DNA from 3 places in the Streptomyces marispadix genome. Region 3 is predicted to be linked to each of the others. Evidence: riboswitches for the same ligand, from Rfam matches in the RefSeq annotation. Region 3 holds a riboswitch; each other region holds the start of a gene.
The links. Region 3 has a riboswitch for cobalamin ahead of MMA15_RS19350 (ribonucleoside-diphosphate reductase subunit alpha). Riboswitches for the same ligand answer to the same signal wherever they lie in the genome.
Positions count from the first base shown of each region.

Region 1 (7,781 bases), 3.1 Mb from region 3:
GTCGCCGGTGACGAGGGTGCGCAGCGCACCGTCGGTGAACCAGTCCGCCCGTGGGCCGGGCACCAGCGGCAGCACCAGCTCGCGGGGCGGCGCGACCCAGGGCGCGGCGTCGGGCGCGGCACCCGCGCGTACCCGCCCGCCGTCGGCGCCGCCGGAACCGCCGCCGAGGGCCAACCGGGCGCCGTCGCGCAGCGGTTGGGGTCCGAGCCCGGAGAGCAGGTCGGTGGCGCGGCTGCCCAGCACCGGCTCGGCGTGCACGCCTCCGGAGAAGCCGACGTAGCTGCGCAGGCCGCGTTGTGCGGGACCGGCCTCCACGACCGCGCCGTCCGGCACGCGGAAGGGGACGCCCCAGGGCGCGGGCCGTCCGTCCACGGTGACGGCACAGGGGGCACCCGTCACCACGGCCTCGGTGACTGCCCCGGCGAGGGCCCCGGTCTTGGGCTCGGTACCGCTCCGGGCCGCGGTGCCCTCCGTCGTTCCTGCCGCCGCCCCCTCCGTCGTTCCGGTCCGGGCACGGGTCCGCGCCGTGGCACCCCCGGTGGTGACGCGCACCGCGCAGCCGTCGACGGTGGTCTCCAGCGTCGCGGCGTCCGCCGGGTTGCCGAGCAGCCGGTTGGCGAGCCGGTGTGCGGGCTCGTCCAGCGCGCCGGAGCGTGGCACTCCGAGGTGTGCGTGGCCCGGCCGCCCCAGATCCTGGACGGTCGTGAGCGCTCCCGCCCGTACGACTTCGATCCAGGCGGCGGCACGGGAACCGGCACCGGTCAGGTCCCCGTCCCGGGAGGGGCCCGGGGCGTCGGCCCGGCGGTCGGCCCGATCGTCGTCCCGGTGGTCGGCCCGGTCGTCGTCCTGGTGGTCGTCTCGCTCGTCGTCCCGGGCCGAGCCGTGCGGAGCGGCGTTCATTCCCTACCGCCGTCCTGGGGTACGAACCGGACGCGTGTGCCCGGCGAGAACAGCGCGGCAGGCTCCCGCCCGGCGTCCCACAGCACCGTGTCCACGGCGGTGCCGATCAACTGCCAGCCGCCGGGCGACGATCGCGGATAGACCCCGGTGTACGGACCGGCGAGCGCCACCGATCCCGCCGGGACCCTCGTACGGGGATCGGAGCGGCGTGGCACGTGGTACCGCTCGGGGAGTCCCGTGAGATAGCCGAAGCCCGGGGCGAAGCCGCAGAACGCCACACGGAAGGGCGTCGCGGCGTGCACCCTTCCGACCTCCTCGGGTGTGACCCCCCACATACCCGCCACATCCGCGAGGTCCGGCCCGTCGTAGCGGACGGGGATCTCAACGGCCGCCTCGCTGCCGCGCTGCGGGGGCGGTATCTCCCAGCCCGTCACCTCCGCCGCCAGCCGCCGCGGCTCGGACAGCCCGTCCAGCAATACCGTGCGGGCCCCCGGCACGATCTCGGTGACCCCGGGCAGCGTCCCGGCGGCGCGGCGACGGAGCACCTCTGCGTGGAACGCCTCGGCCGCCTCGGCACCGGGCAGTTCGATCAGCAGCGCGTGCCGCCCCACGGGGAGGACGACGGGGCTCTCCGGCACCGAAGAAGGCTGCTCGGGGCCGCAGCCGTGCGCACGGGATTGGGCGCCGGAGCCCGTCCCGCGCCCCGGTGCATACGCCTGGCGCGGCTCCGGCACCTCCACGGCCCCGGCTCCCGCCGCGCCACGGCCCGCCGCTTCGCGTCCCACGGGCGCCTCGCCGCTCATACGAAGGCCCGCACCGTGATTCCGGCGCCGGCCAGTTCGTCACGTATCCGCCGGGCCAGCGAGGCCGCGTCGGGGGTGTCTCCGTGTACGCACAGCGAGCGGGCGGCCAGCCGCAGCGGCGTGCCGTCGACGGCGGTGATGTCCTTGCCCGCGGCGATGGCGACGGAGCGGGCGAGGACCTGGCCGGGGTCGGTGAGCACGGCGCCCGGCTCGCTGCGGGGCACGAGCGTGCCGTCGGGCCGGTAGCCGCGGTCCGCGAACGCCTCGTCGATCACGGGCAGTCCGGCGGCGGTGGCCGCGGCGTGCAGTTCGGACCCGGGCAGCCCGAGAACCGGCAGGGGCGCACCGGCAGTTCGTACGCCCTCCACGACCGCGGCGGCCTGTACGGAATCGCGGACACAGCGGTTGTAGAGCGCGCCGTGCGGCTTCACATATGCGACGCCCGCACCGGCGGCGCGGGCGAAGATCTCCAGGGCGCCGATCTGATAGGCGACCTCGGCGGCCAGCTCCGCTGCGGGCACGTCCATGCTGCGGCGCCCGAATCCGGCCAGGTCCCGGTAGGAGACCTGGGCCCCGATCCGCACGCCCTCGGCCGCCGCACGCTCGCAGACGCGGCGCATGGTGACGGGATCGCCCGCGTGGAAGCCGCAGGCGACGTTCGCACTGGTGACGGAGGTCAGCAGGGCTTCGTCGTCGGTGAGCCGCCAACGGCCGAAGCCCTCGCCCAGGTCCGCGTTGAGGTCGATCATCGCGACCAACCTAGGGGATTGTTGAACAATACGGCAAGGGGGTTGTTGTCCTGTGCGGCATTGTCGGCTTCACTGGGGCGCACCACCCGCCCGAGGAAAGATCACCATGACCGCCGACACCGCCACCGGCGCCGACCCCGGCCTGGAACTGTCCGAACTCGCCGCAGACCGCGCCCTGTTGGGCCGCACCAGCACGGCCGAGCGAGTCGCCGGCATCTTGCGCGAACGTATCGCACAGGGCTTCTTCCTGCCCGGCGTCCGCCTGTCGGAGGAGCGCATCGGCAACGCCCTGGGCGTCTCCCGCAACACGCTCCGCGAGGCGTTCCGGCTGCTGACCCACGAGCGGCTGCTGGTGCACCGCCTCAACAAGGGCGCGTTCGTAAGGGTCCTCACGGCAGCGGACATCGCGGACATCTACCGCGTGAGGGTCCTCGTCGAATGTGCCGCCCTGCGCGGGCTCGACGAGCCGCCGTTCCCGGTGGAGCCGGTCGCGGACGCAGTGGCGGCGGGCGAGCGTGCCGCCGAGCGCGGCGAGTGGACCGAGTGCGGCACCGCCAACATCCACTTCCACCAGGCACTCGCGGGCCTCGCGGGAAGCGAGCGCACGGACGACCTGATGCGCGGCGTGCTCGCCGAACTCCGGCTGGCCTTCCATGTGATGGACGATCCGCGCCGCTTCTACGAGCCGTATCTCGCCCGCAACCGCGAGATCCTCACGATGCTGGAGGACGGCGACGCGGAGGCGGCGGAGCGGATGCTCGGCTTCTATCTGGAGGACTCACGACGCCAGGTGATCGAGGCGTACCCGGAGCGCGGCGAGCGAACTGCCGCCATGCGGCTGACACGCGTTCGAGCGGGGCGAGCCCGACGCGACGGACGAGTCGAACGACGCGGGTGGAGGCGATCGTTGAACGATTGCCGGGCCCCGGAGCGACGTCACTCCGTGCTCCGTGTCATGCCAGCCGTGTCGTGCCGTGCCGAGCTGTGCCGTATGCGCCGTGACTCCGACGGCCGTTCACGAGGCCGGTGTCGGACGGCCCGTGATCAACGAGGGCTCCGGCGCCCGGCCTTCGAGCGCCCGTTCCCCGAGGGGCTCGAAGGACGCCAGCTAAGGTGAAGGGCGTACATCGCCTTCGATCGAGGGAAGCCGGTGGAAGTCCGGCGCTGACCCGCAACCGTGAACGACACCCGTACGGGGTGAACTGCCGCCCCGTGTACGGCTCGTGAGCCGGAGCACCCGGTCGGAGGCAAGGCTCGCGGAGCCGTCCGACGCCGCACGGCGGAAGGCGGCTCCCACCGTCGAGGTCTACGGAGCCGAGCCGGGTGTGCCGCCGAGGGACGTGTGCCGCGCGAGCGGGACGCGAGCCGGGCGGGGCGGCCGTGCGGTGCTGCGGACCGCTCACCGAAAGGCACTCATATGTTCCTGCGCCGGAGCATCGAAGCCGTGGCGTCGGCCACCGCGCTCTGCGCCCTCACCGCGCCCACCGCCTCCGCCGCTGCCCCGCCGACGTACACGGCCCCTCCTGCGTACACGTCTGCGAGGCACATATCCGGCGCGGCGGCGCACGGGCACCCGGTGTACGACCACGCGAAGCCCGCGAAGGAGCCGCCCGGCGCGCTGTACGGAAAGGGCGACCCCAAGTACGACGGGGTGTGGAGACAGTCGCTGGCCCTGCTCGCTCTCGACGCCGCCGGAGCGGAACCTGCCCGTAAGGCCGTGGACTGGCTGGCCCGACAGCAGTGCGACGACGGCTCGTTCACGGCGTATCGCGCCGATACGGGCAAGCCGTGCGATGCGAAGAAGACCCCCGGCGACACCAACGCCACGGGCGCCGCCGTGCAGGCGCTCGCCGCCACCGGCGGGCAGGAGAAGGCCGTACGCAAGGCGCTCGCCTGGCTCGATGCGGTGCAGAACAAGGACGGCGGCTGGGGCTACAACCCGGGCGGCCCCAGCGACGCCAACTCGGTGTCGGTCGTGGTGGGTGCGTACGCCGCCGCCGGAAAGAAGCCGGAGAAGGCGGCCAGGGACGGCAAGTCGCCCTATGACGCGCTCACTTCGCTACAGCTCGGCTGTGACGCGAAGAAATCCTCGCGCGGGGCGTTCGCCTATCAGCCGGGCAAGGACGGCGAGCTGGCCGCCAACGACGACGCCACCGCCGCGGCCGTCCTGGCGGGGGCGGGTTCGGGGCTGCGGGCCGAGGCGGGACCCGACCGGCCGCTGAAGCCGCTGAGTTGCGACAAGGGAGCCGACGGGGAAGAGGCTTCCGAACGGGGCGACGGCGGCGAGGCCGCCCAGGCGGGCGCGGCCTATCTCGCGTCCGTGCTCGACGGCCACGGCGGCCACCTGCTCGCCGCCACGCCCGGCGCCAAGGGCGCCCCCGACTACGCCAACACGGCCGACGCCGTCATCGCGCTGGCCGCGGCGGGCCATCGCGCCGAAGCGCGGAAGTCCCTCGACTGGCTGGCGGCGAGGCTCGGTTCATGGGACAAGGCACAAAGCGACCCTGCCGCCATCGCGGGCGTGATGCTCGCCGTACACGCCACGGGCGGCGACGCGGCGACGCTGAAGGGCACGAAGCTGCTCGACAGGCTGGTCGCCACCGGTCCGAAGCCCGCCCGCATGCCGGACGGTGAGCAGGCGACCGGCGGCATGACAAAGGAGGACGACGGCAGCGGCGTGCTCCGCTGGTCGCTGCTGGGCGCCGGGCTCGCCGCGGGCGCGGGCGTCGGCTTCCTGATCAGCGCACGCAGAAAGCGGGAGCGATGAGCGCGCATACGGCAGGGCGCGCCGCTGCCGTGATCGGGCTGACGCTGCTGCCCCTCGCCGTGGAGGCGCCCGCGAACGCCGTCCAACTCGCGGGACCCGCACGGGAGTCGGCCTCCGGCGGCTACCGCTACTGGTCGTTCTGGGAGCAGCGCGGCGAGTCCGGCGAGTGGTCGTACGCCACTCAGGGACCGTCCGCGCTGCGTCCCGGCGACGGCGACGTCCTGGGGTTCCGCTTCGCGCTCAGCGAGGACTCGAAGGACGCGGCGAAGCCTCGCGGCAGCACGGCGTTCGACCACGTCTGCGACGGTACGGACGCCAAGCCCGGCCGCAAACGGATCGCGCTGCGCATCGACTTCGGCACCTCCGCTCACGCACCGCCCGGCGAGCGTCCTCCCCGGCCGCGTACGGAATGCGCGACGGTCGCCGAGGACGCGACGGCGGCCGATGCGCTGGCGTCCGTCGCCGAGCCGCTGCGCTATGACTCCGCGGCGCTGCTGTGCGCCATCGACGGCTACCCCAGACGCGGGTGCGGCGAGCAGGTGCAGGAGAAGGGAAAAGACGCGGGCGAGGGCGCGAGTGACGGCGACGACGCCGATTCCGGCGGGAGTTCCGGCGGCGGTTCGGGCCCGGTGGCCGGGGTCGCGGCGGGCGTCGCCGCCGTGGCCGCCCTGGCCTTCGCCGCCGTCCGCCGTTCCCGAAGGCGACCGTGACCGGCGGGGATCGCGGCCGGGGACGGCGGGGACCGGCACGGAGCAGCGCAACGGACGGCGGAGCACGGTGAGTCGATGAACGAGTGGCTGCGTGCACCCGAGGCCCGTCGCGGCCTCGACCTGCACCCGGGCGCCTGGTGGCTGTGGGCGCTGGGGCTGGCGACCGCCGCGTCCCGCACCACCAACCCCCTGCTGCTGACGCTGCTTTGCGCCGTCGCGGGTTATGTGGTGGCCGCACGCCGTACCCATGCGCCGTGGGCACGCTCGTACGGCGTGTTCCTGAAGCTGGGCCTCGTGGTGCTCGCCATCCGCCTGTGCTTCGCCTTCCTCCTCGGCTCCCCCGTTCCCGGCAGTCATGTGCTGGTGACGCTGCCCGAACTGCCCCTGCCCGACTGGGCGAAGGGCGTACGCGTGGGCGGCCGGGTCACCGCCGAGGGACTGGTCTTCGCCCTCTACGACGGCCTGAAACTCGCGGCGCTGCTGCTCTGCGTCGGCTCCGCCAACTCCCTCGCCAATCCCGCCCGTCTGCTGAAGTCCCTTCCCGGCGCGCTCTACGAGGCAGGCGTGGCCGTCGTGGTGGCGATGACGTTCGCTCCGAATCTGGTGGCGGACGTAAGGAGGCTGCGTGCCGCACGGCGTCTGCGGGGCCGCGCCGACAAGGGGCTGCGGGCCGTACTCCAGGTCGGACTGCCGGTGCTGGAGGGCGCGTTGGAGCGTTCGGTCGCGCTGGCCGCCGCGATGGACGCACGGGGCTACGGGCGCAGCGCCGAGGTGCCGCGCGGCGTGCGCCGTACGACGACGCTGCTCACGCTCGGCGGGCTGCTGGGCGTGTGCGCCGGTTCGTATGCGCTGCTGTCGGCACGGGGCGCGGCCTATGGTCTGCCGCTGCTGCTCACCGGTGTCGTGCTGGCACTGTGCGGGCTGAGGCTCGGCGGCCGGCGCAGCATCCGTACCCGCTATCGGCCCGAAGTCTGGGGCCCGCGTGCGTGGTTGACGGCGCTGTCGGGTGCGGCGGCGGGTGCGGTGACGATCGCGGCGGGCGGCGCGTACCCGGAGGCGCTGCACCCGCCGGCAGTGCCGCTGACGGCGCCGGAGTTGCCGCTGTGGCCGGCGGCGGGGCTGCTGCTGGGCCTGCTGCCCGCGTTCGTCGCCCCCGTCCCGGCGGTCCCCGAGACCACCGCCGGGGGCGAGGTCAGCGCGGTTGGCTCGGCGGCGAACTCGGCGGTCGCCACCGGGACTTCGCCCACGACAGCGACCGCCCGCAAGGCCGGGGCCACACCCCCGCACTTCGACAAGGAGTCCGCACAGTGATCCGCTTCGAGCAGGTGTCGGTCACCTACGACGCCACGGCCGCCGCCGGTACGGGCGTCGTCATGCCCGAACCCGCCCTGCACGAGGTGGATCTGGAGATCCCCGAGGGCGAACTGTGCCTGCTCGTAGGACCGTCCGGCGTCGGCAAGTCCACTCTGCTGGGCACCGTCTGCGGCCTGGTCCCGCACTTCACCGGCGGTACGCTGCACGGCCGCGTCACCGTCGCGGGACGCGACACCCGTACGCACAAGCCACGCGAACTCGCCGACGTCGTGGGGACGGTCGGCCAGGACCCGCTCGCGCACTTCGTCACCGACACCGTGGAGGACGAACTCGCCTACGGCATGGAGTCGTTGGGCCTGGCACCGGCCACCATGAGGCGCCGCGTCGAGGAGACCCTCGATCTGCTCGGCCTCGAAGGACTGCGCGACAGGCCCATCGCGACTCTCTCCGGGGGCCAGCGCCAGCGCGTGGCGATCGGCTCCGTGCTGACGCCCCATCCGAGGGTGCTGGTACTGGACGAGCCGACGTCGGCACTGGA
Region 1 covers NZ_JAKWJU010000002.1:1,495,289-1,503,069, forward strand. Annotated here, with positions in the region: gene MMA15_RS06430 (5-oxoprolinase subunit C family protein) at 1-732, opposite strand, end outside; gene MMA15_RS06435 (5-oxoprolinase subunit B family protein) at 897-1,538, opposite strand; gene MMA15_RS06440 (LamB/YcsF family protein) at 1,700-2,452, opposite strand; partial or broken gene MMA15_RS06445 (GntR family transcriptional regulator) at 2,559-3,266, shown strand; cobalamin riboswitch at 3,570-3,712, shown strand; gene MMA15_RS06450 (SCO2321 family membrane protein) at 3,870-5,219, shown strand; gene MMA15_RS06455 (SCO2322 family protein) at 5,216-5,929, shown strand; gene MMA15_RS06460 (CbiQ family ECF transporter T component) at 6,005-7,240, shown strand; gene MMA15_RS06465 (ABC transporter ATP-binding protein) at 7,237-7,781, shown strand, end outside.
Region 1: it holds a riboswitch for cobalamin, as region 3 does, so the genes downstream of both, MMA15_RS06450 (SCO2321 family membrane protein) here and MMA15_RS19350 (ribonucleoside-diphosphate reductase subunit alpha) in region 3, are expected to answer to the same signal.

Region 2 (7,781 bases), 3.3 Mb from region 3:
GAGACGATGTCGCCGAACTCCGCGTAGCACATGTGCGTATGGATCTGGGTGTCCGCACGCACCACGCCCGTGGCCAGCCGGAACGCCTCCGTCGCCCACGCCAGGTACTCCGTCCTGCCCTCGGCGCGCAGCGGCAGCGTCTCCCGCAGCGCGGGCTCGTCGACCTGGATCACGGCGGTGCCCGCGTCCTCCAGGTCGGCGACCTCGTCGCGCAGTGCGAGGGCCACCTGGCGCGCGGTCTCGGCACGCGGCTGGTCGTCCCGTACGAACGACCACGCGAGCATGGTGACCGGGCCGGTGAGCATGCCCTTGACGGGGCGGTCCGTCAGCGACTGCGCGTAACGCGTCCACTCCACCGTCATCGGTGCGGGACGTGAGACGTCGCCCGCGAGGATCGGCGGCCGTACATAGCGGGTGCCGTAGGACTGCACCCAGCCGTGCCGGGTCGCGATGTATCCGCTGAGCCGCTCGGCGAAGTACTGCACCATGTCGTTGCGTTCGGGCTCGCCGTGCACGAGCACGTCCAGCCCGGCCTGATCCTGGAAGGCCACCACGTCGCGGATCTCGGCGGCGATCCGCTTGCCGTAGCCGTCGGCATCGAGGCGTCCCGCCCTCAAGTCCGCGCGTGCTGACCGTAGTTCACCGGTCTGCGGGAAGGAGCCGATGGTGGTCGTGGGCAGCGGCGGCAGGCCCAGCCGGGCACGCTGCGCGGCGGCACGCTCCGGATAGGGCTGGGCGCGGCGGGAGTCGTCGCCGGTGACTGCCTCGCTGCGGGCGCGCACCGCCGGGTCGCGGGTGAGCGCAGCCGACGAACGGGACGCCAGTGCCGCCGAGTTGGCGTGCAGCAGGCCCGCGATGACGTCGGTGCCTTCGCTCATTCCCTTCGCCAGGGCGACGGTCTCCTCCGTCTTCTGCCGTGCGAAGGCCAGCCAGCGTGCGATCTGCGGGTCGATGTCGCGCTCGACCGCGGCGTTCAGCGGCACGTGCAGCAGCGAGCAGGACGGGGCGACGTCGACGCGGCCGGCGAAGCCGAGCAGCGAAGCCAGCGTGGCGAGGGACTTCTTCAGATCGTTGATCCAGATGTTGCGGCCGTCCACGACACCGGCGACCAGCCGCTTGCCGGGCAGGCCGCCCGCACGCGCCAGGTCCTCCAGGTTGGCGGCGGCCCTGCCCGTGAAGTCCAGCGCCAGGCCCTCGATGGGCGCCTTCGCCAGTACGGGCAGCGCGTCGCCGAGCCGGTCGAAGTATGAGGCCGCCAACAGCCTCGGCCTGTCGGTGAGTTCGCCCAGCTCCCGGTAGGCGCGAGCCGCCGCGGACAGCTCGTCCGGGGTGCGGTCCTGGGCCAGCGCGGGCTCGTCGAGCTGCACCCATCCGGCGCCCGCCGCACGGAGGTCGGCGAGCACCTCGGCGTAGACGGGCAGCAGACGCTCCAGCAGAGTCAGCGGTTCGAAGTCCTCGGGCACGCCGGGCGCGGGCTTGGCCAGCAGCAGATAGGTGACGGGCCCGACGAGCACGGGCCGTGCCTCGTGGCCCTGTGCGATCGCCTCGGACAGCTCGCCGGTCTGCTTCGCCGAGTCGGCGGCGAAGCGGGTGCCGGGGCCCAACTCCGGTACGAGGTAGTGGTAGTTGGTGTCGAACCACTTGGTCATCTCCAGCGGTGCGACGTCCTGTGTACCGCGTGCCATGGCGAAGTAGCCGTCGAGCGGGTCCTGTTCGACGGCGGCACGGTGCCGCTCGGGCACAGCGCCCACCATGACGGTGGTGTCGAGCACATGGTCGTAGAGGGAGAAGTCCCCGGTGGGCACCTCGTGCACCCCGGTCTCCCTGAGCTGCCGCCAGTTCTCCCGGCGCAGGCGTGCCGCGGTCTCCCGCAGGGCACCGGCGGTGACGCGGCCCTTCCAGTAGCCCTCGACGGCCTTCTTCAGCTCACGTCCCGGTCCTTGGCGTGGGTAGCCGTGGACGGTGGGAGCCGTGGGCCGTGGGGTCTTCGAAGCGTTCGACGCCGCGGCTGCGGTCTTCGCTGTCACTCAACTCTCCTTCGCGAGTCTCGCCGGTGACCGTGGGGTACGGAGCGAGGTACTGACGAGGAGGAAAGGCGCCGCGGCGGCGACCACGCGCGCCGCGTGCCGCTCGCCTGTACCGCCGGCCCGCCCTCGAGGCCACCGAATCCGGTCCGCCGGGGACGTCTCCCTCGGGCCTCGCGGCCCTGGGCTCTCCCTTGAGGCGCCTTCCGGTGCCAGCGACCGGGGAGGAGCCGCGGGGAAGTACCCGGCGGGCAGTGGCAGGTCTTCGGACTCGTGGGCCTGCCGCGTCCGTGATCCACGGACGGGCTCCTACTGGCCGTCGCTTCCCGTGCCCATCGGGGGCCCAGTGCGTATGACGGCGTTCGTTCCCACTCACCGCTGCGGGGCAGTTCCGGACTCTCACCGGATTCCCTCTTGCGACGCCCTGCCTGGCGGACAGGGCGAACCGACTGCTCTTCCAGCCTACGAGCGGGCGAGCGGGGCGTACAACGGGCGGCGGTGAGGCGTACTTCATGCGCTGCCCCGGTTTACGGGCCCGTGGCGTGCGGGCGGCGCCGCATCAGGAGGGCCGTCCGGGTCGTGGCGGTGTGGCGCACGGGGTGTCGCGGGCCGCCGGTCCCAAGCTGCTGCCGGAGACTCGCCCCGCCGCGCAGGCCCTTGCGCGGTCCGGGGTCGAACAGTGCCACAAGCGACTGGAGATGATGACCATGGCATCCCGCACCGCGTCGGAGCCCACGTCCGCGTCAGCAGCGGCGGCCGAGGGGAGTTCCGGGGGGACGGACGCAGCAGGGCCGGAGGCGGCACCGGAGACAGCACCCGGAACGGCGTCCGCGTCCGAGCCCGAAGCGAACCTCGCCGACCCCGGCTTCTGGCAACTCCCCCACGACCGGCGCCACCGGATCTTCGCGGCGCTGCGCGAACAGGAGGCGCCCGCCTATTTCGCGCAGCCGCCGCACGTCGTGCGCAGGCACCGGCAGCCGGGCTTCTACGCCCTCGTCAGACACGCACACGTGCTGGAGGCCAGCCGTAACCCGGCGGTGTTCGGAAGTGCGCCCGGAGTGACCACGCCGCATCCCGCGCCATGGGTCAAGGCCCTCTTCGGCGATTCCATGGTCAACCTCGACGGCCGTGATCACGCCCGGCTGCGGAAGATCATCTCCCGGGCGTTCAGCCCCCGGTTGCTGGCGGGCGCCGAGCAGGACATCGAGAAGGTCGTGGCCGACGTGGTCGCGGACGCGGTACGGCAGCCGTCGCGTGACTTCGTGACCGCCGTGGCCTCCCTCGTGCCGTGCGAGGTCGTGTGCAACATGATGGGCATCCCACGCCGCCACCGGCCGCGCATCCTCGCCCAGCTCAACGACGCATCCGAGAACATCGGCGTACGGCGCGGCGCGGGCGCGAAGTTCCGCGTCCCCGGCAAGGGGCTCCGTGCGCTGGCCCGTATGCACGTCATGATCGCAATGCTCGCCCGCGAGCGGCGCCGCCGCCCCACCGACGACCTGATCTCGGCGCTCGTCACCGCCGACATCGACGGGCAGTGCCTCGGCAACCGTCAACTGGGGGCGTTCTTCACGCTGTTGATGGTCGCGGGCGTGGAGACCACCCGTAACGCGATCTCCCACGGCCTCGCGCTGCTCGCCGAGCACCCCGATCAACGGGAGCTGTGGGAGAGCGACTTCGAAAAGTACGCCGACACCGCCGTCGAGGAGATCGTGCGGTACTCGACGCCGATCATCCAGTTCCGCCGTACGCTCCGCTCGGACCACGTCATGGGCGGCCGTACGCTGCGCGAGGGCGAGACCGTCGCGCTCTACTACGCCTCCGCCAACCGCGACGAGGCCGTCTTCACCGACCCGGACGCCTTCGACATCACCCGCGATCCCAACCCCCACCTCGGCTACGGCGGCGGAGGACCGCACTACTGCCTCGGCGCGCACCTCGCACGCCAGGAACTCAAGGCGCTCTTCCGGCTGCTGCTCACCGACTCCGTCGGCATGCGGGCGGCCGGGCTGCCGGACCTCGTCCCGTCCAGCTTCGACAACCGCATCCGCTCACTGGAGTTCGAAGTCGCGAAGGGGGTTTCCGGCTCGGCCGGCTGAGCGCCCGTACGGGCGGGGAAGTTGCCACAGGCCGCGCCGGTGTCCGAAGGCTCCGGGCGCGGCCCGCGGCAACGGCGCAGAGGATCGGCACGCGGGCCGCACAGAGGGTGCCGACGCAGCGGAGCACGTTCAGCGGTAGGCGGCAGCAGGACGGTCACGAACTGAATTGAACGATGACGACCGGAGTTGTCGCAGCAGAGCACTGCTTTGCGCATGTGCGTTTCATGTGAGCCCGCATCGCCTTCTCCACCTCTCTCGGCGAATTGTTCTGCCACCAGCCGCTGTTCCCGGACGCCGCGTCGCCTTACGATTGACTTTCATGAACATCGCGGTGTTCCTCCTTGCACTGGGCGCCACTTGCCGTATCACCCGCTTCATAACCAAGGACACCCTGGCCGCCGGATTCCGGTCCTGGACGGCCGATCGTTTCGGAGAGGAATCCAAGCCCTCATATCTGGTCAACTGCGGCTGGTGCACGAGCATCTGGGTCGCCGCGGGAGTGGTTACGCTCGCCTATCTCATCGGCGGCACCGTCGCCTTTCAGGCTGTGGCTCTGATTCTGACGCTGTCCTACCTCGCGGGCGTGGCCTCCGAATGGGTCGACTGAATCGCTTGGACCAACCCGCACCCCCCAGGTCCGCTTTCCTCTGCTCGTCAACGCTGCCGCTTGGCAGAGGTGTTGACGGCATCTGCCGCGGGGACACGACACGGTGAGTACGGAATCCCCTGTTTGTGATCCGTCCTGTTGAGCGGCCGGGAAGAACGGCGATCCCCTCGGTCCGGCCGGGGTTCGCGTGCAGGGGGGACGATGGCCCGTCAGGCGGCCGTGAAATCGGCCGGTTAGAAGGAGGATTCGCCATGGGATGCAACTGCGGCAACAAAGCCGGCGCGAACAGGAATACGAACGCGGCGCAGGCCGCCGCGAGAGCCACTGCGAAACACCGCCGCGCGGCCGTCCGCTACCGGCTGACGCTGCCGAACGGCGTCGCCCGCGACTACGTCACCGCGCATGAGGCCAACGCCGCCAACCGGCGCGCCGGCGGCCAGGGGACGATCACCGCCGTCAACCAGTAGCCGCGAAGCCCCGAACACCCACCACCACACGGAACCCTCGTGCGCATGGCGGCGCTCCTGCACCGGCCCGACACCCCGGCCGGATGCGGGACCGCCGACACAGCGGGCACGAGGGTTCCGTTCTGCGTCCGCAGATTCCGCTCTCGCGTACGGCTCTGCTAGGACCTCCGCTCGTCCGTCCGTCCGGCGACGGCACGGCACGCGGCGCCCCGAAAAAGGGCCTAGGAGCCTTGGCGTGCGCGCTCTCGCGGACGAAGGCGCCCGTCAACGGCCGTGCCGCCCGCGCCGGTTCGTGCGAGCGGCGCACATCTCCTTCGTCCGCTTCCCTCAACGGCGGCTCTGCCTTGCGCAGTTGATCTGCGTGCTGCGATCCTCCCGGCGGTCCGACTCTCCGGACAACGCGAGTGCCCCCCGCGTACGTTCGGCCCTCGACCCTCTTCGGTGAAGGTTCCGATCCTTCGCTGGCACACCCGGGGGCGCATACGATCAGCAGCCCTTCGGAAACTACGCCGTCTCTGCCAGTGTGCCCTTCACACGATTGACAGGGGCGGGGCGCGATTGTGCGCGCGCTGTGTTCACTCCCCCATGAGAAGCATGACTGGCCGAATCGGCGTCCGAGGATGAAATGCGGTCCTCGGTGACGATGAGTGGCCGTACCCAAGTTGCTGGGCACAACACGGACTTCGGCGCCGCAGCGTGGAGAGCGCACCTCAAAACAGCCGGGACCATATGACCTCGAGAAGCCCTCTCAATCTCAACTACACGCGTTCGAGGGCGACTTGGCCTGGCGGCGGACGGGGCGATTTCCGATGCGGAACGCCGGGACTGGCCTCCGGCCCCCCGGAGCACTACGGGGGCGCGTGCGGCGCACAATTATTTTCTCGGCCTGCCCTCGATCACGGCGAGTCTCCGTCCACTGCCGTGTTCCGGCCGCACCGCAAAGTCGCCCTCGTGCCGGATGCAGCGAAATCGACTGCCACCACGTGGTTTTGAGACACGACAACCGCGCGCCCCGGCGCCCCCCGGCCACAAATTCGCACGCCCCCGCACGTCCCGGTGCGCTCCACTGAACGAGTGTTATCGCGCCACTCGTATGGCCCAGAGCGTCAACGGTGTCGCTTACTGAATACATCGACAAAGCGGGCTGCCGCACCGAACTCCGTGGGCGGCGCACAGCGCAACTCAGCAATTCCGTCACGTTGTTGAGTCGCACCCGAAACCGCTGACGACAGGACGAACACCCGCTTCCCATCCGTGGATCTGCGAAAGGGGCCTCACCATGGCACCTACCACCACAGTCCTGACTTCCGACAACGACCCCTCCTTCTGCGGGGAACCCGTCGTCTTCACTGCGACGGTGACCGACACCTCTTCGACGGCTCAGCCGACCGGTACGGTCTCCTACTTCGTCAGCCAGGACGGGCCGTCGCAGACGGTCCCGCTGACTCCAGGGCCCGGGCCGTTCGAGAGCACCGCCTCGACGACTCCGATCGTCTTCGACACGACCGGTGAACACGCGACGGTCGCGCTCTACACCAGCGACAACCCGGCACTGTTCGACAACTCGACGTCGCCCGTCTTCAATCAGACCGTCGATCCGGCGACGACCGGGGTCAGCATCACCACAGACCCGGCGAGTCCGTTTCTGTGTGGAAGCCAGGTCGAAGTCTGCGCCACCGTCGCCAACAACGACGTGCCCGGCAACATCCCCACCGGCACCGTCATCATCACCGAACCCGGCGGGACCAGTTCACCGCCCGTCACCGTCGATCCGACCGGACAGGCGTGCTTCACCTTCCCCAGCATCGACACCGCCGGCGACATCACGGCGACCTACATCAGCGACGACGCGTGCTTCAGCAACTCGAACGCCGTGGCCGGTGTGACCCTGACCGCTGGTGCCACGACGGCGACGACCAGCATCACCACGACCGGCCCGTACTTCTGCGGACAGCCGGTAGAGGTGTGTGTCCAGGTCGACAACACCGATGTACCCGGCAACATCCCCACCGGCACCGTCATCATCACCGAACCCGGCGGGACCAGTTCACCGCCCATCACCGTCGATCCGACCGGACAGGCCTGCTTCACCTTCCCCAGCATCGACACCACCGGCAACGTCACGGCGAGTTACACCAGCAGCGACCCTGACTGCTTCACCGACGCCACCGCTCCAGGCGTACTGCTCACCATCACCCCCGCCACCACCACGGCGACGACCAGTATCACCACGACGGGCCCGTACTTCTGCGGCCAGCCGGTAGAGGTGTGCGTCCAGGTCGCCAACACCGATGTGCCCGGCAACATCCCCACCGGCACCGTGGTGATCACCGCACCCGACGGCGGCACCTCCGGACCCGTCACCGTCGACCCCACCGGGCAGGCGTGCTTCACCTTCCCCAGCATCACCAACAGCGGCAACATCACCGCCACTTACACCAGCAGCGACCCTGACTGCTTCACCAACGCCACCGCCACGGCCCTCCCAATCACCATCACCCCGGCGAACACCACGGCGACGACCAGCATCACCACGACCGCCCCGTACTTCTGCGGCCAACCGGTAGAGGTGTGCGTCCAGGTC
Region 2 covers NZ_JAKWJU010000002.1:1,275,037-1,282,817, forward strand. Annotated here, with positions in the region: gene metE (5-methyltetrahydropteroyltriglutamate--homocysteine S-methyltransferase) at 1-2,027, opposite strand, end outside; cobalamin riboswitch at 2,264-2,490, opposite strand; gene MMA15_RS05535 (cytochrome P450) at 2,732-4,123, shown strand; gene MMA15_RS05540 (DUF1360 domain-containing protein) at 4,443-4,730, shown strand; gene MMA15_RS05545 (DUF7196 family protein) at 4,982-5,197, shown strand; gene MMA15_RS27800 (Ig-like domain repeat protein) at 6,477-7,781, shown strand, end outside.
Region 2: it holds a riboswitch for cobalamin, as region 3 does, so the genes downstream of both, metE (5-methyltetrahydropteroyltriglutamate--homocysteine S-methyltransferase) here and MMA15_RS19350 (ribonucleoside-diphosphate reductase subunit alpha) in region 3, are expected to answer to the same signal.

Region 3 (7,781 bases):
CGCGGGTTCCACGGCATTCTCGGGCCGGGCTTCCCCGCCCACGACGACCACACCCACGTGGACCACCGTTCAAGCAAGTACTGGGACGCGCCTGACTGCGGCGTCACCAACTGACCCGGCACCACATCTGCTCGGCACAGCTTGACTCAGGAAGGAAACCAACCCCCCATGAACCGAAAGATCGCTCTGCGGACGGCCGTCGGCGCCTCGGCGATGGCACTCGCGATCTTCTCCACCGCATATGTGGCGGAGGCGACCACAGACGAGCCCGCGAAGGCCAAGGAAGCCGCTCCGCTCGCGAAGATGAGCCACTCCGCGGCTGCGAAGAAGCTGGGTGACGCCGGCATCGGCATCACCTCCAGCGGCGGCTGCTCCGACCGCAACAACTCAAGCTGCACCTCGCTGGACCAGGTCAACTCGGCGACGATCGACGGTGCGATCACCCTCAAGGGCGCCAGCAAGTGCGACCTGACGGTCACCGGCGGCACCGAGACGGGCCACGCCAGCGGCACCTACAGCCACTGGAACGGCTACAAGCTGGACTTCCACATGACGGGCTGCCTCAGCAGCTACGTCAAGAACACCTTCACCTCCATCGGTGGCAACAAGTGGAAGTCCGGGTCGGGGAACATCTACTTCGACGAGGGCAACCACTGGGACGTCACGTTCCACAACTGCGGCGGCTGCCTGAGCGGCGGCAAGGGCTGAGCGAGCCGGACGAACAGCCAAGGACTCATGACGGACGGCTGACGGGGCCGGGTCGGTAGGTCCGGGGGGCCGCGCGGGGAGCGCGGCCCCCTTGCTGTTCCCGTACTCCCAAGCGGATAGGGCGAGTTGCCGGGAGGCCGTCTGAAGGGACCGGCCCGGCCAGGCCAGGCGCCGTCAGAAGTCGTCGTCGAAGGCGACCGAGCCCTCCACGGCGACCTGATAGGCGGAGGCTCGCCGTTCGAAGAAGTTGGTCAGCTCCTGCACGTTCTGAAGCTCCATGAACGAGAACGGATTCCTGGCGCCGTAGCGGGCGGGGAAGCCCAGCCGGACGAGCCGCTGATCGGCGACGGCACGCAGATACTGCTCCATCGACTCGGTGTTCATCCCGGGCAGCCCCTCGCCGCAGAGGTCGCGGGCGAATTGCAGTTCCGCCTCGACTGCCTCCTCCAGCATCTCCGTCACCTCCTTCTCCAGCTCCTCGTCGAAGAGTTCGGGCTCCTCCTCGCGGACGGTGTCCACGACGTCGAAGGCGAAGGACATGTGCATCGACTCGTCGCGGAACACCCAGTTGGTGCCGGTCGCCAGCCCGTGCAGCAGGCCGCGTGAGCGGAACCAGTAGACGTAGGCGAACGCACCGTAGAAGAACAGCCCCTCGATGCAGGCGGCGAAGCAGATGAGGTTGAGCAGGAAGCGCCGCCTGTCCGAGCGGCTCTCCAGCCGCTCGATCCGCTCCTCGCCCTCGCCCTCCTCCAGGGCCGCCATCCAGCGGAAGCAGAACTGTGCCTTCTCCCTGATGGACGGGATGTTCTCGACGGCCGCGAACGCCTCCGCACGCTCGTCCACATCGGGCAGATACGTATCCAGCAGCGTCAAGTAGAACTGGACGTGCACCGCCTCCTCGAAGAGCTGCCTGGAGAGATACAGGCGCGCCTCCGGGGAGTTGATGTGCTTGTAGAGGGAGAGCACGAGATTGTTCGCCACGATCGAGTCACCCGTGGCGAAGAAGGCCACGAGGCGGCTGATCATGTGCTGTTCGCCGGGCGTGAGCTTGGCGAGGTCGGCGATGTCGGAGTGGAGGTCGACCTCCTCGACGGTCCAGGTGTTCTTGATGGCGTCGCGGTAGCGGTCGTAGAAGCCGGGATAGCGCATCGGCCGCAGGGTCAGCTCGAAGCCGGGGTCGAGCAGATTCCCCGCGCGGCCGCCGTCGGTGTTCTTGGCGCTGGTCGTCACTGGCATGCCTCGCAGGACTCGGGGTTCTCCAGGGAGCAGGTGGCGGCGTCGGCGCCATGCGGGGGCGGCACGGACGCGTGCGGGGGCTCGGCGTCCGCCGAAGCAGCGGCAGCCCCCGCCGTCGCCGTTGCCGCCGCTGCGCCCGCGGCCCGTGCGATGCGCGTCGCCGGCCGCGAACGCAGGTAGTACGTCGTCTTGATGCCGCTCTTCCATGCGTAGGCGTACATCGAGCTGAGCTTGCCGATCGTCGGCGCCGCCATGAACAGGTTCAGCGACTGGCTCTGGTCGAGATACGGGGTACGGGCCGCGGCCATGTCGATCAGCGAGCGCTGAGGCAACTCCCATGCCGTACGGAAGAGTTCACGCACCTCCGCGGGGACCCGGCGGAGGTCCTGCACCGATCCGTCCGCCTCCCGCAGCTCCTCGCGAGTGCGTTCGTCCCACAGCCCGAGCCGCTTCAGCTCCGCTACGAGATAGGTGTTCACCTGGAGGAACTCGCCGCTGAGCGTCTCCCGCTTGAAGAGGTTCGAGACCTGCGGCTCGATGCACTCGCAGACGCCCGCGATGGCCGCGATCGTCGCCGTCGGCGCGACCGCCAGCAGCAGCGAATTGCGCATCCCCGTACGGCTGATGCGCTCCCGAAGGGCCGACCAGCGCTCCGGCCAGGCCGGTCGCGCCCGCGGATAGTGGTCGGGGTGCAGCACGCCGCGTGCGGTACGGGTCTCCTCCCAGGCAGGCAGCGGCCCGTGCCGCTCGGCGAGGTCCGCGCTGGCCCCGTACGCCGCGAGCATGATCCGTTCGGAGATACGGGTGGAGAGCCGCCGTGCCTCCTCCGAGTCGAAGGGCAGCCTCAGCCGGAAGAAGACGTCCTGGAGGCCCATCACCCCCAGACCGACCGGGCGCCAGCGGGAGTTGGAGCGCTCTGCCTGCTCTGTGGGATAGAAGTTGATGTCGACGACACGGTCCAGGAACGTCACCGCCGTACGCACCGTGGCGTCCAGGCGCTCCCAGTCCATAGCGCCCGACTCGCCGAGATGCGCCGCGAGATTGACCGAACCCAGATTGCAGACGGCGGTCTCGCCGTCGTCGGTGACCTCCAGGATCTCCGTGCACAGATTCGAGGAGTGCACGGTGCGGCCCGGCTTCGCCGTCTGATTCGCCGTGCGGTTGGCGGTGTCCTTGAAGGTCATCCAGCCGTTGCCCGTCTGGGCGAGGGTGCGCATCATGCGCGCGTACAGGCGGCGGGCGGGCACCCGGCGCACCGCACGGCCGTCCGCCTCCGCCCTGCGGTAGGCGTCGTCGAACTCCCCGCCCCAGAGGTCCGCCAGCTCCGGCACGTCGACGGGCGAGAAGAGCGACCAGTCGGCGTCCGCCTCCACGCGGCGCATGAACTCGTCCGGAATCCAGTGCGCGAGATTGAGGTTGTGGGTGCGCCGGGCCTCCTCGCCGGTGTTGTCGCGCAGTTCCAGGAACTCCTCCACGTCCGCGTGCCAGGTCTCCAGATAGACGCAGGCGGCGCCCTTGCGACGGCCGCCCTGGTTCACGGCGGCCACCGAGGAGTCCAGAGTGCGAAGGAACGGCACGATGCCGCCCGAGTGCCCGTTCGTGCCCCGGATCAGCGAACCGCGGGCACGGATACGGGAGTAGGACAGGCCGATGCCGCCCGCGTGCTTCGACAGCCGCGCCACCTGCTTGTAGCGGTCGTAGATCGAGTCCAGCTCGTCCTTCGGCGAGTCCAGCAGATAGCAGGACGACATCTGGGCGTGCCGCGTACCGGAGTTGAAGAGCGTGGGGGAGGAGGGGAGATAGGCCAGCGAACTCGTCAGCCCGTACAACTCCGCGACCTCGTCCGCCGCCTGTGCGGAGTCGCCGTCGGCGAGCCCGCAGGCGACGCGCAGCAGGAAGTGCTGCGGCGTCTCGATCACCCGGCGCGTCGTGGGATGGCGCAGCAGATACCGCGAATGCACCGTCCGCAGCCCGAAGTAGCCGAAGCGGTCGTCCGCTCCCGATTCGACCGCCTCCTCCACGAGGGCGTCGAGGCGGGCCGCGTGGGTCCGTACGAACGCGGCCGTACGGTCCGCGATCAGGCCCTCGCGGTGCCCCGTGGCGATGGAGGACGAGAAGGACGACGCGCCCTGGCCGCGGGCCTCTTCGCGGATGGCGAGCGTGAGCAGCCGGGCCGCCAGCCGCGAGTAGGCGGGCTCCTCGCCGATCAGCCCGGCGGCCTCCTCCGCGGCGAGCGACCTCGACTCGGCCTCGTCTGCGTCCTGTCGGCGTCCGCGCAGCACAGCTCCGGCGACCCGCCGGGGATCGGTGCCGGGAAGATCGGCGGCCAGCTCGGTCAGGGTGTGCAGCAGCGCGCCGTCCTCGGCGGGCTGCCCGGATACGTGAGGCGGCGCGGCGGAGCCGGGTGGCGATGCGGGTGCGATGGTCACGGGATGTGCTCTCCCTCGCTCGGGTCAGGTCACCGGTCACCGGGGGAGCGCACAGGCGGGCGCGCGGGCATGCCGCATCGCTCAGCGGCATGCCTTGCGGCGTCCACCGGCCCAACCCTCGGGACCCGGACGTCTGTCGACACGGCCGGCAGGCACTCGGACTCGCGACGAGGCGGCGGTGCCGCCCGTCATGGCGGGGCCATGGAGGGCAGCGAAGCACCACATCGCACACCGTTGCGGGACAGTTCCGGATTCACACCGGATTCCCCTGCGCGGCAGCGAGCACGAGCATACATCTAGTAGTGGAGAGCGCCAGTCGCCCCCACATATTGTGTCGACCGGTTCTGCTCTTTGGACTGGTTCGCAACTCGGTCCGCGGGCCGCCTGGTTGGCGACCGCGCGCTTCACCCGCGGTCGGCCCCGGCTCACAGTTCGAGCGCGTACGCCCGCAGCGCCATGCTCGGAAGCGGTTCCCAGTCCCTCTCCGGTATGCGTACGAAGCCCAGCCGCGCGTACAGCCTGTGCGCCGACGTCATCCGCTCGTGGCTGCACAGCAGCAGCCGTCTCAGGCCCCGTTCACGCGCCCGCTCGACGCATGCCCGCACCAGGGCCTCGCCCGCCCCGCGACCGCGCCCCTCGGCCCGTACCGCGAGCATCCTGAACTCGCCCTCGCCCGGGCCCGCGATGTCCGCGTACTCCCCGCCGTCGCCGACGAAGGCCACCGCGCCGAGCACTCGCTCCGACGCGGCCTCCGCGGCGACCAGCACCTCCGTGTGCAGTGCACGGCGCCGGGCCGCCCGCAGTGTGTCCAGATACGGGTCGTCCTCGCCGAAGTCCAGCAGCCCGTCCCGTAGATACGCCTCCGCGGTCAGCTCGCCGACCTCGTCCAGCTCCTCGTCGCGAGCCGGTCTGATCGTGATGTCCATGGAACGAGCATGCCTCGCCCCACTGACAATCGGGTGTCAGTGGGGCGAGGCATGCGATCGTGCGCAGTCCGGACTGTGCGGAGGGAGGGCTCCCGCTCTCTCAGTGCGCGCCGGTCGGCGCGGGCAACTCCTCCTGTACGCCCGGGTCTCCGACGTCCGCCGTGTAGTCCGAGGGACGCGTCTCGTCGACTCCGTCCGGTGCCTTCACGGCCCTCAGTACGAAGGTGAGCACCACCGTGACCACCGCGTTGAGCACGAACGCGGTCAGGCCGATGTACCCGATCTCCCCGATGCCGGGGATCACGTCGTTGCTGCCGCCGAAGTGCTTCTGCACCGGCGAGGAGACGCCGTACGCCGTGACCGTTCCGTAGACCATGCCGACGGCCCAGCCGGCCAGCAGCGCCCACCGGTGGAACCAGCGGGTGAAGAGCCCGCCCACGAGCGACGGGAACGTCTGGAGGATCCAGATGCCGCCCAGGAGCTGGAAGTTGATCGCGACCGTCTTGTCCATCCCGAGGACGAAGATCAGGGCGCCGACCTTCACCAGCAGCGACGTGATCTTGGAGACCTTGGTCTCCTGCTCGGGGGTCGCATCGGGGCGGAGGAAGTCCTTGTAGATGTTCCTGGTGAAGAGGTTCGCGGCCGCGATCGACATGATGGCCGCCGGTACGAGCGCGCCGATGCCGATGGCGGCGAAGGCGACGCCCGCGAACCAGCTCGGGAACATGTTCTCGAAGAGCTGCGGGATCGCGAGCTGCCCGTTCTTCACCTTGATGCCCGCCGCGATGGCCATGAAGCCCAGCAGTGCGAGCATGCCCAGCATCAGCGAGTACAGCGGCAGGATCGTGGTGTTCCGACGGATCACGTTGCGGCTGCCGCTGGAGAGCGTCGCCGTGATCGAGTGCGGATACATGAAGAGCGCCAGCGCGGAGCCGAAGGCGAGCGTCGCGTACGCCCACTGGTTGGGCGAGCTGGTGACGACCTCGCCCTTCGGCTTGCCCGTGGCCGGGTTGGTCTGCGACAGGGCGTCGCCGGCCTTGGCGAACACGTCGTCGAAACCGCCCAGTTTGAACGGGATGTAGATGATCGCCACCGCGATGACGATGTAGATCAGCGTGTCCTTGACGAAGGCGATCAGCGCCGGCGCCCGCAGCCCGGAGGAGTAGGTGTACGCCGCCAGCACCGCGAAGGCGATCAGCAGCGGCAGGTCCTTGATGAACCAGTGCGTCGACTCGCCGCCGCCGATGCCCATGACGTCCAGCACCGACTGGATGCCGACGAGTTGCAGCGCGATGTACGGCATCGTCGCGAGGATGCCCGTCACGGCGACCGCCAGCGCCAGCGACTTGGAGCCGAACCGGCCGCGCACGAAGTCCGACGTCGTCACGTACCCGTGCCGGTGCGAGACCGACCACAGCCGCGGCAGGAACGTGAAGATCAGCGGGTAGACGAGGATCGTGTACGGGACGGCGAAGAAGCCCGCGGCGCCCGCCGCGTAGATCGCCGCCGGAACCGCCACGAAGGTGTACGCCGTGTACAGGTCGCCGCCGAGCAGGAACCAGGTGACCCAGGTGCCGAAGCTCCGTCCGCCCAGGCCCCATTCGTCGAGGCTGTCGGCGTTCTCGGCCTTGCGCCAGCGTGCCGCGAGAAAGCCCATCGCCGTGACGAGCACGAAGAAGAAGACGAAGACGGCCAGCGCCACTCCGTTGACCCCGCTCATCGGGCACCGTCCTCTCCGCCGTCGGCGTCGCTTCCGTCTGCCGCGTCCGCCGCTTCGGTTCCGTCGGCCGCGCTTGCCGCGCCGGCCCCTCCGGTTCCGGCCGCGGCTCGCCGCCTCGCCTCGTCACGCTGGACGAGCTTGTACGCGACCACCGTCATCACGGCCGAGACCAGCACCCACAGCATCTGGTACCAGTAGAAGAACGGCAGCCCGCCGAGCGTGGGTTCGGTACGCGAGTACGAGCTGACCCACATCAGCGCGACGAACGGCAGGAAGAGGCACACTCCGACGGCCACCCGCAGCGGCGTGACCACGGGCGAGTGCGACGGCGACTGCGTCGCGGTCTCAGGTGTTTCGGGTGGCGCTGGCATGCCTCAACTCCGTCCGTCGGGTAACTCCTGTCGAGACGCGCAGGAAATCTAAACGAGCGCTTCGCACTCCGTCACTACCTGCACGGATAACGGAACGGCACCTTTTGTGCGGGAGGCGGCGGCGGTTGCCGCGGACGGCGCTAAAGCAGGCGCCGAGGCAAGCGATTTCGTAGCGTTCCGTGCCGTGAAGAGCGGTACGCACGGAATGCGAACCGAGCCGCGTTCGAGCCGTAAAGAGCGGTGCGAGGTCTATGTGCCCTACGGGGGCTATGACACCCGTCAGCCGTTGTGTCCGTGATGCGGGCGCTGGAGATTGGCGACGAACTTGTAGCGGTCCCCCCGGTAGACCGAGCGCACCCACTCCACCGGCTCCCCGTCGGTGTCGAGCGAG
Region 3 covers NZ_JAKWJU010000002.1:4,593,075-4,600,855, forward strand. Annotated here, with positions in the region: gene MMA15_RS19335 (D-Ala-D-Ala carboxypeptidase family metallohydrolase) at 1-114, shown strand, start outside; gene MMA15_RS19340 (hypothetical protein) at 169-708, shown strand; gene MMA15_RS19345 (ribonucleotide-diphosphate reductase subunit beta) at 883-1,944, opposite strand; gene MMA15_RS19350 (ribonucleoside-diphosphate reductase subunit alpha) at 1,935-4,373, opposite strand; cobalamin riboswitch at 4,505-4,678, opposite strand; gene MMA15_RS19355 (GNAT family N-acetyltransferase) at 4,799-5,299, opposite strand; gene mctP (monocarboxylate uptake permease MctP) at 5,400-7,019, opposite strand; gene MMA15_RS19365 (DUF3311 domain-containing protein) at 7,016-7,390, opposite strand; gene MMA15_RS19370 (GntR family transcriptional regulator) at 7,670-7,781, opposite strand, start outside.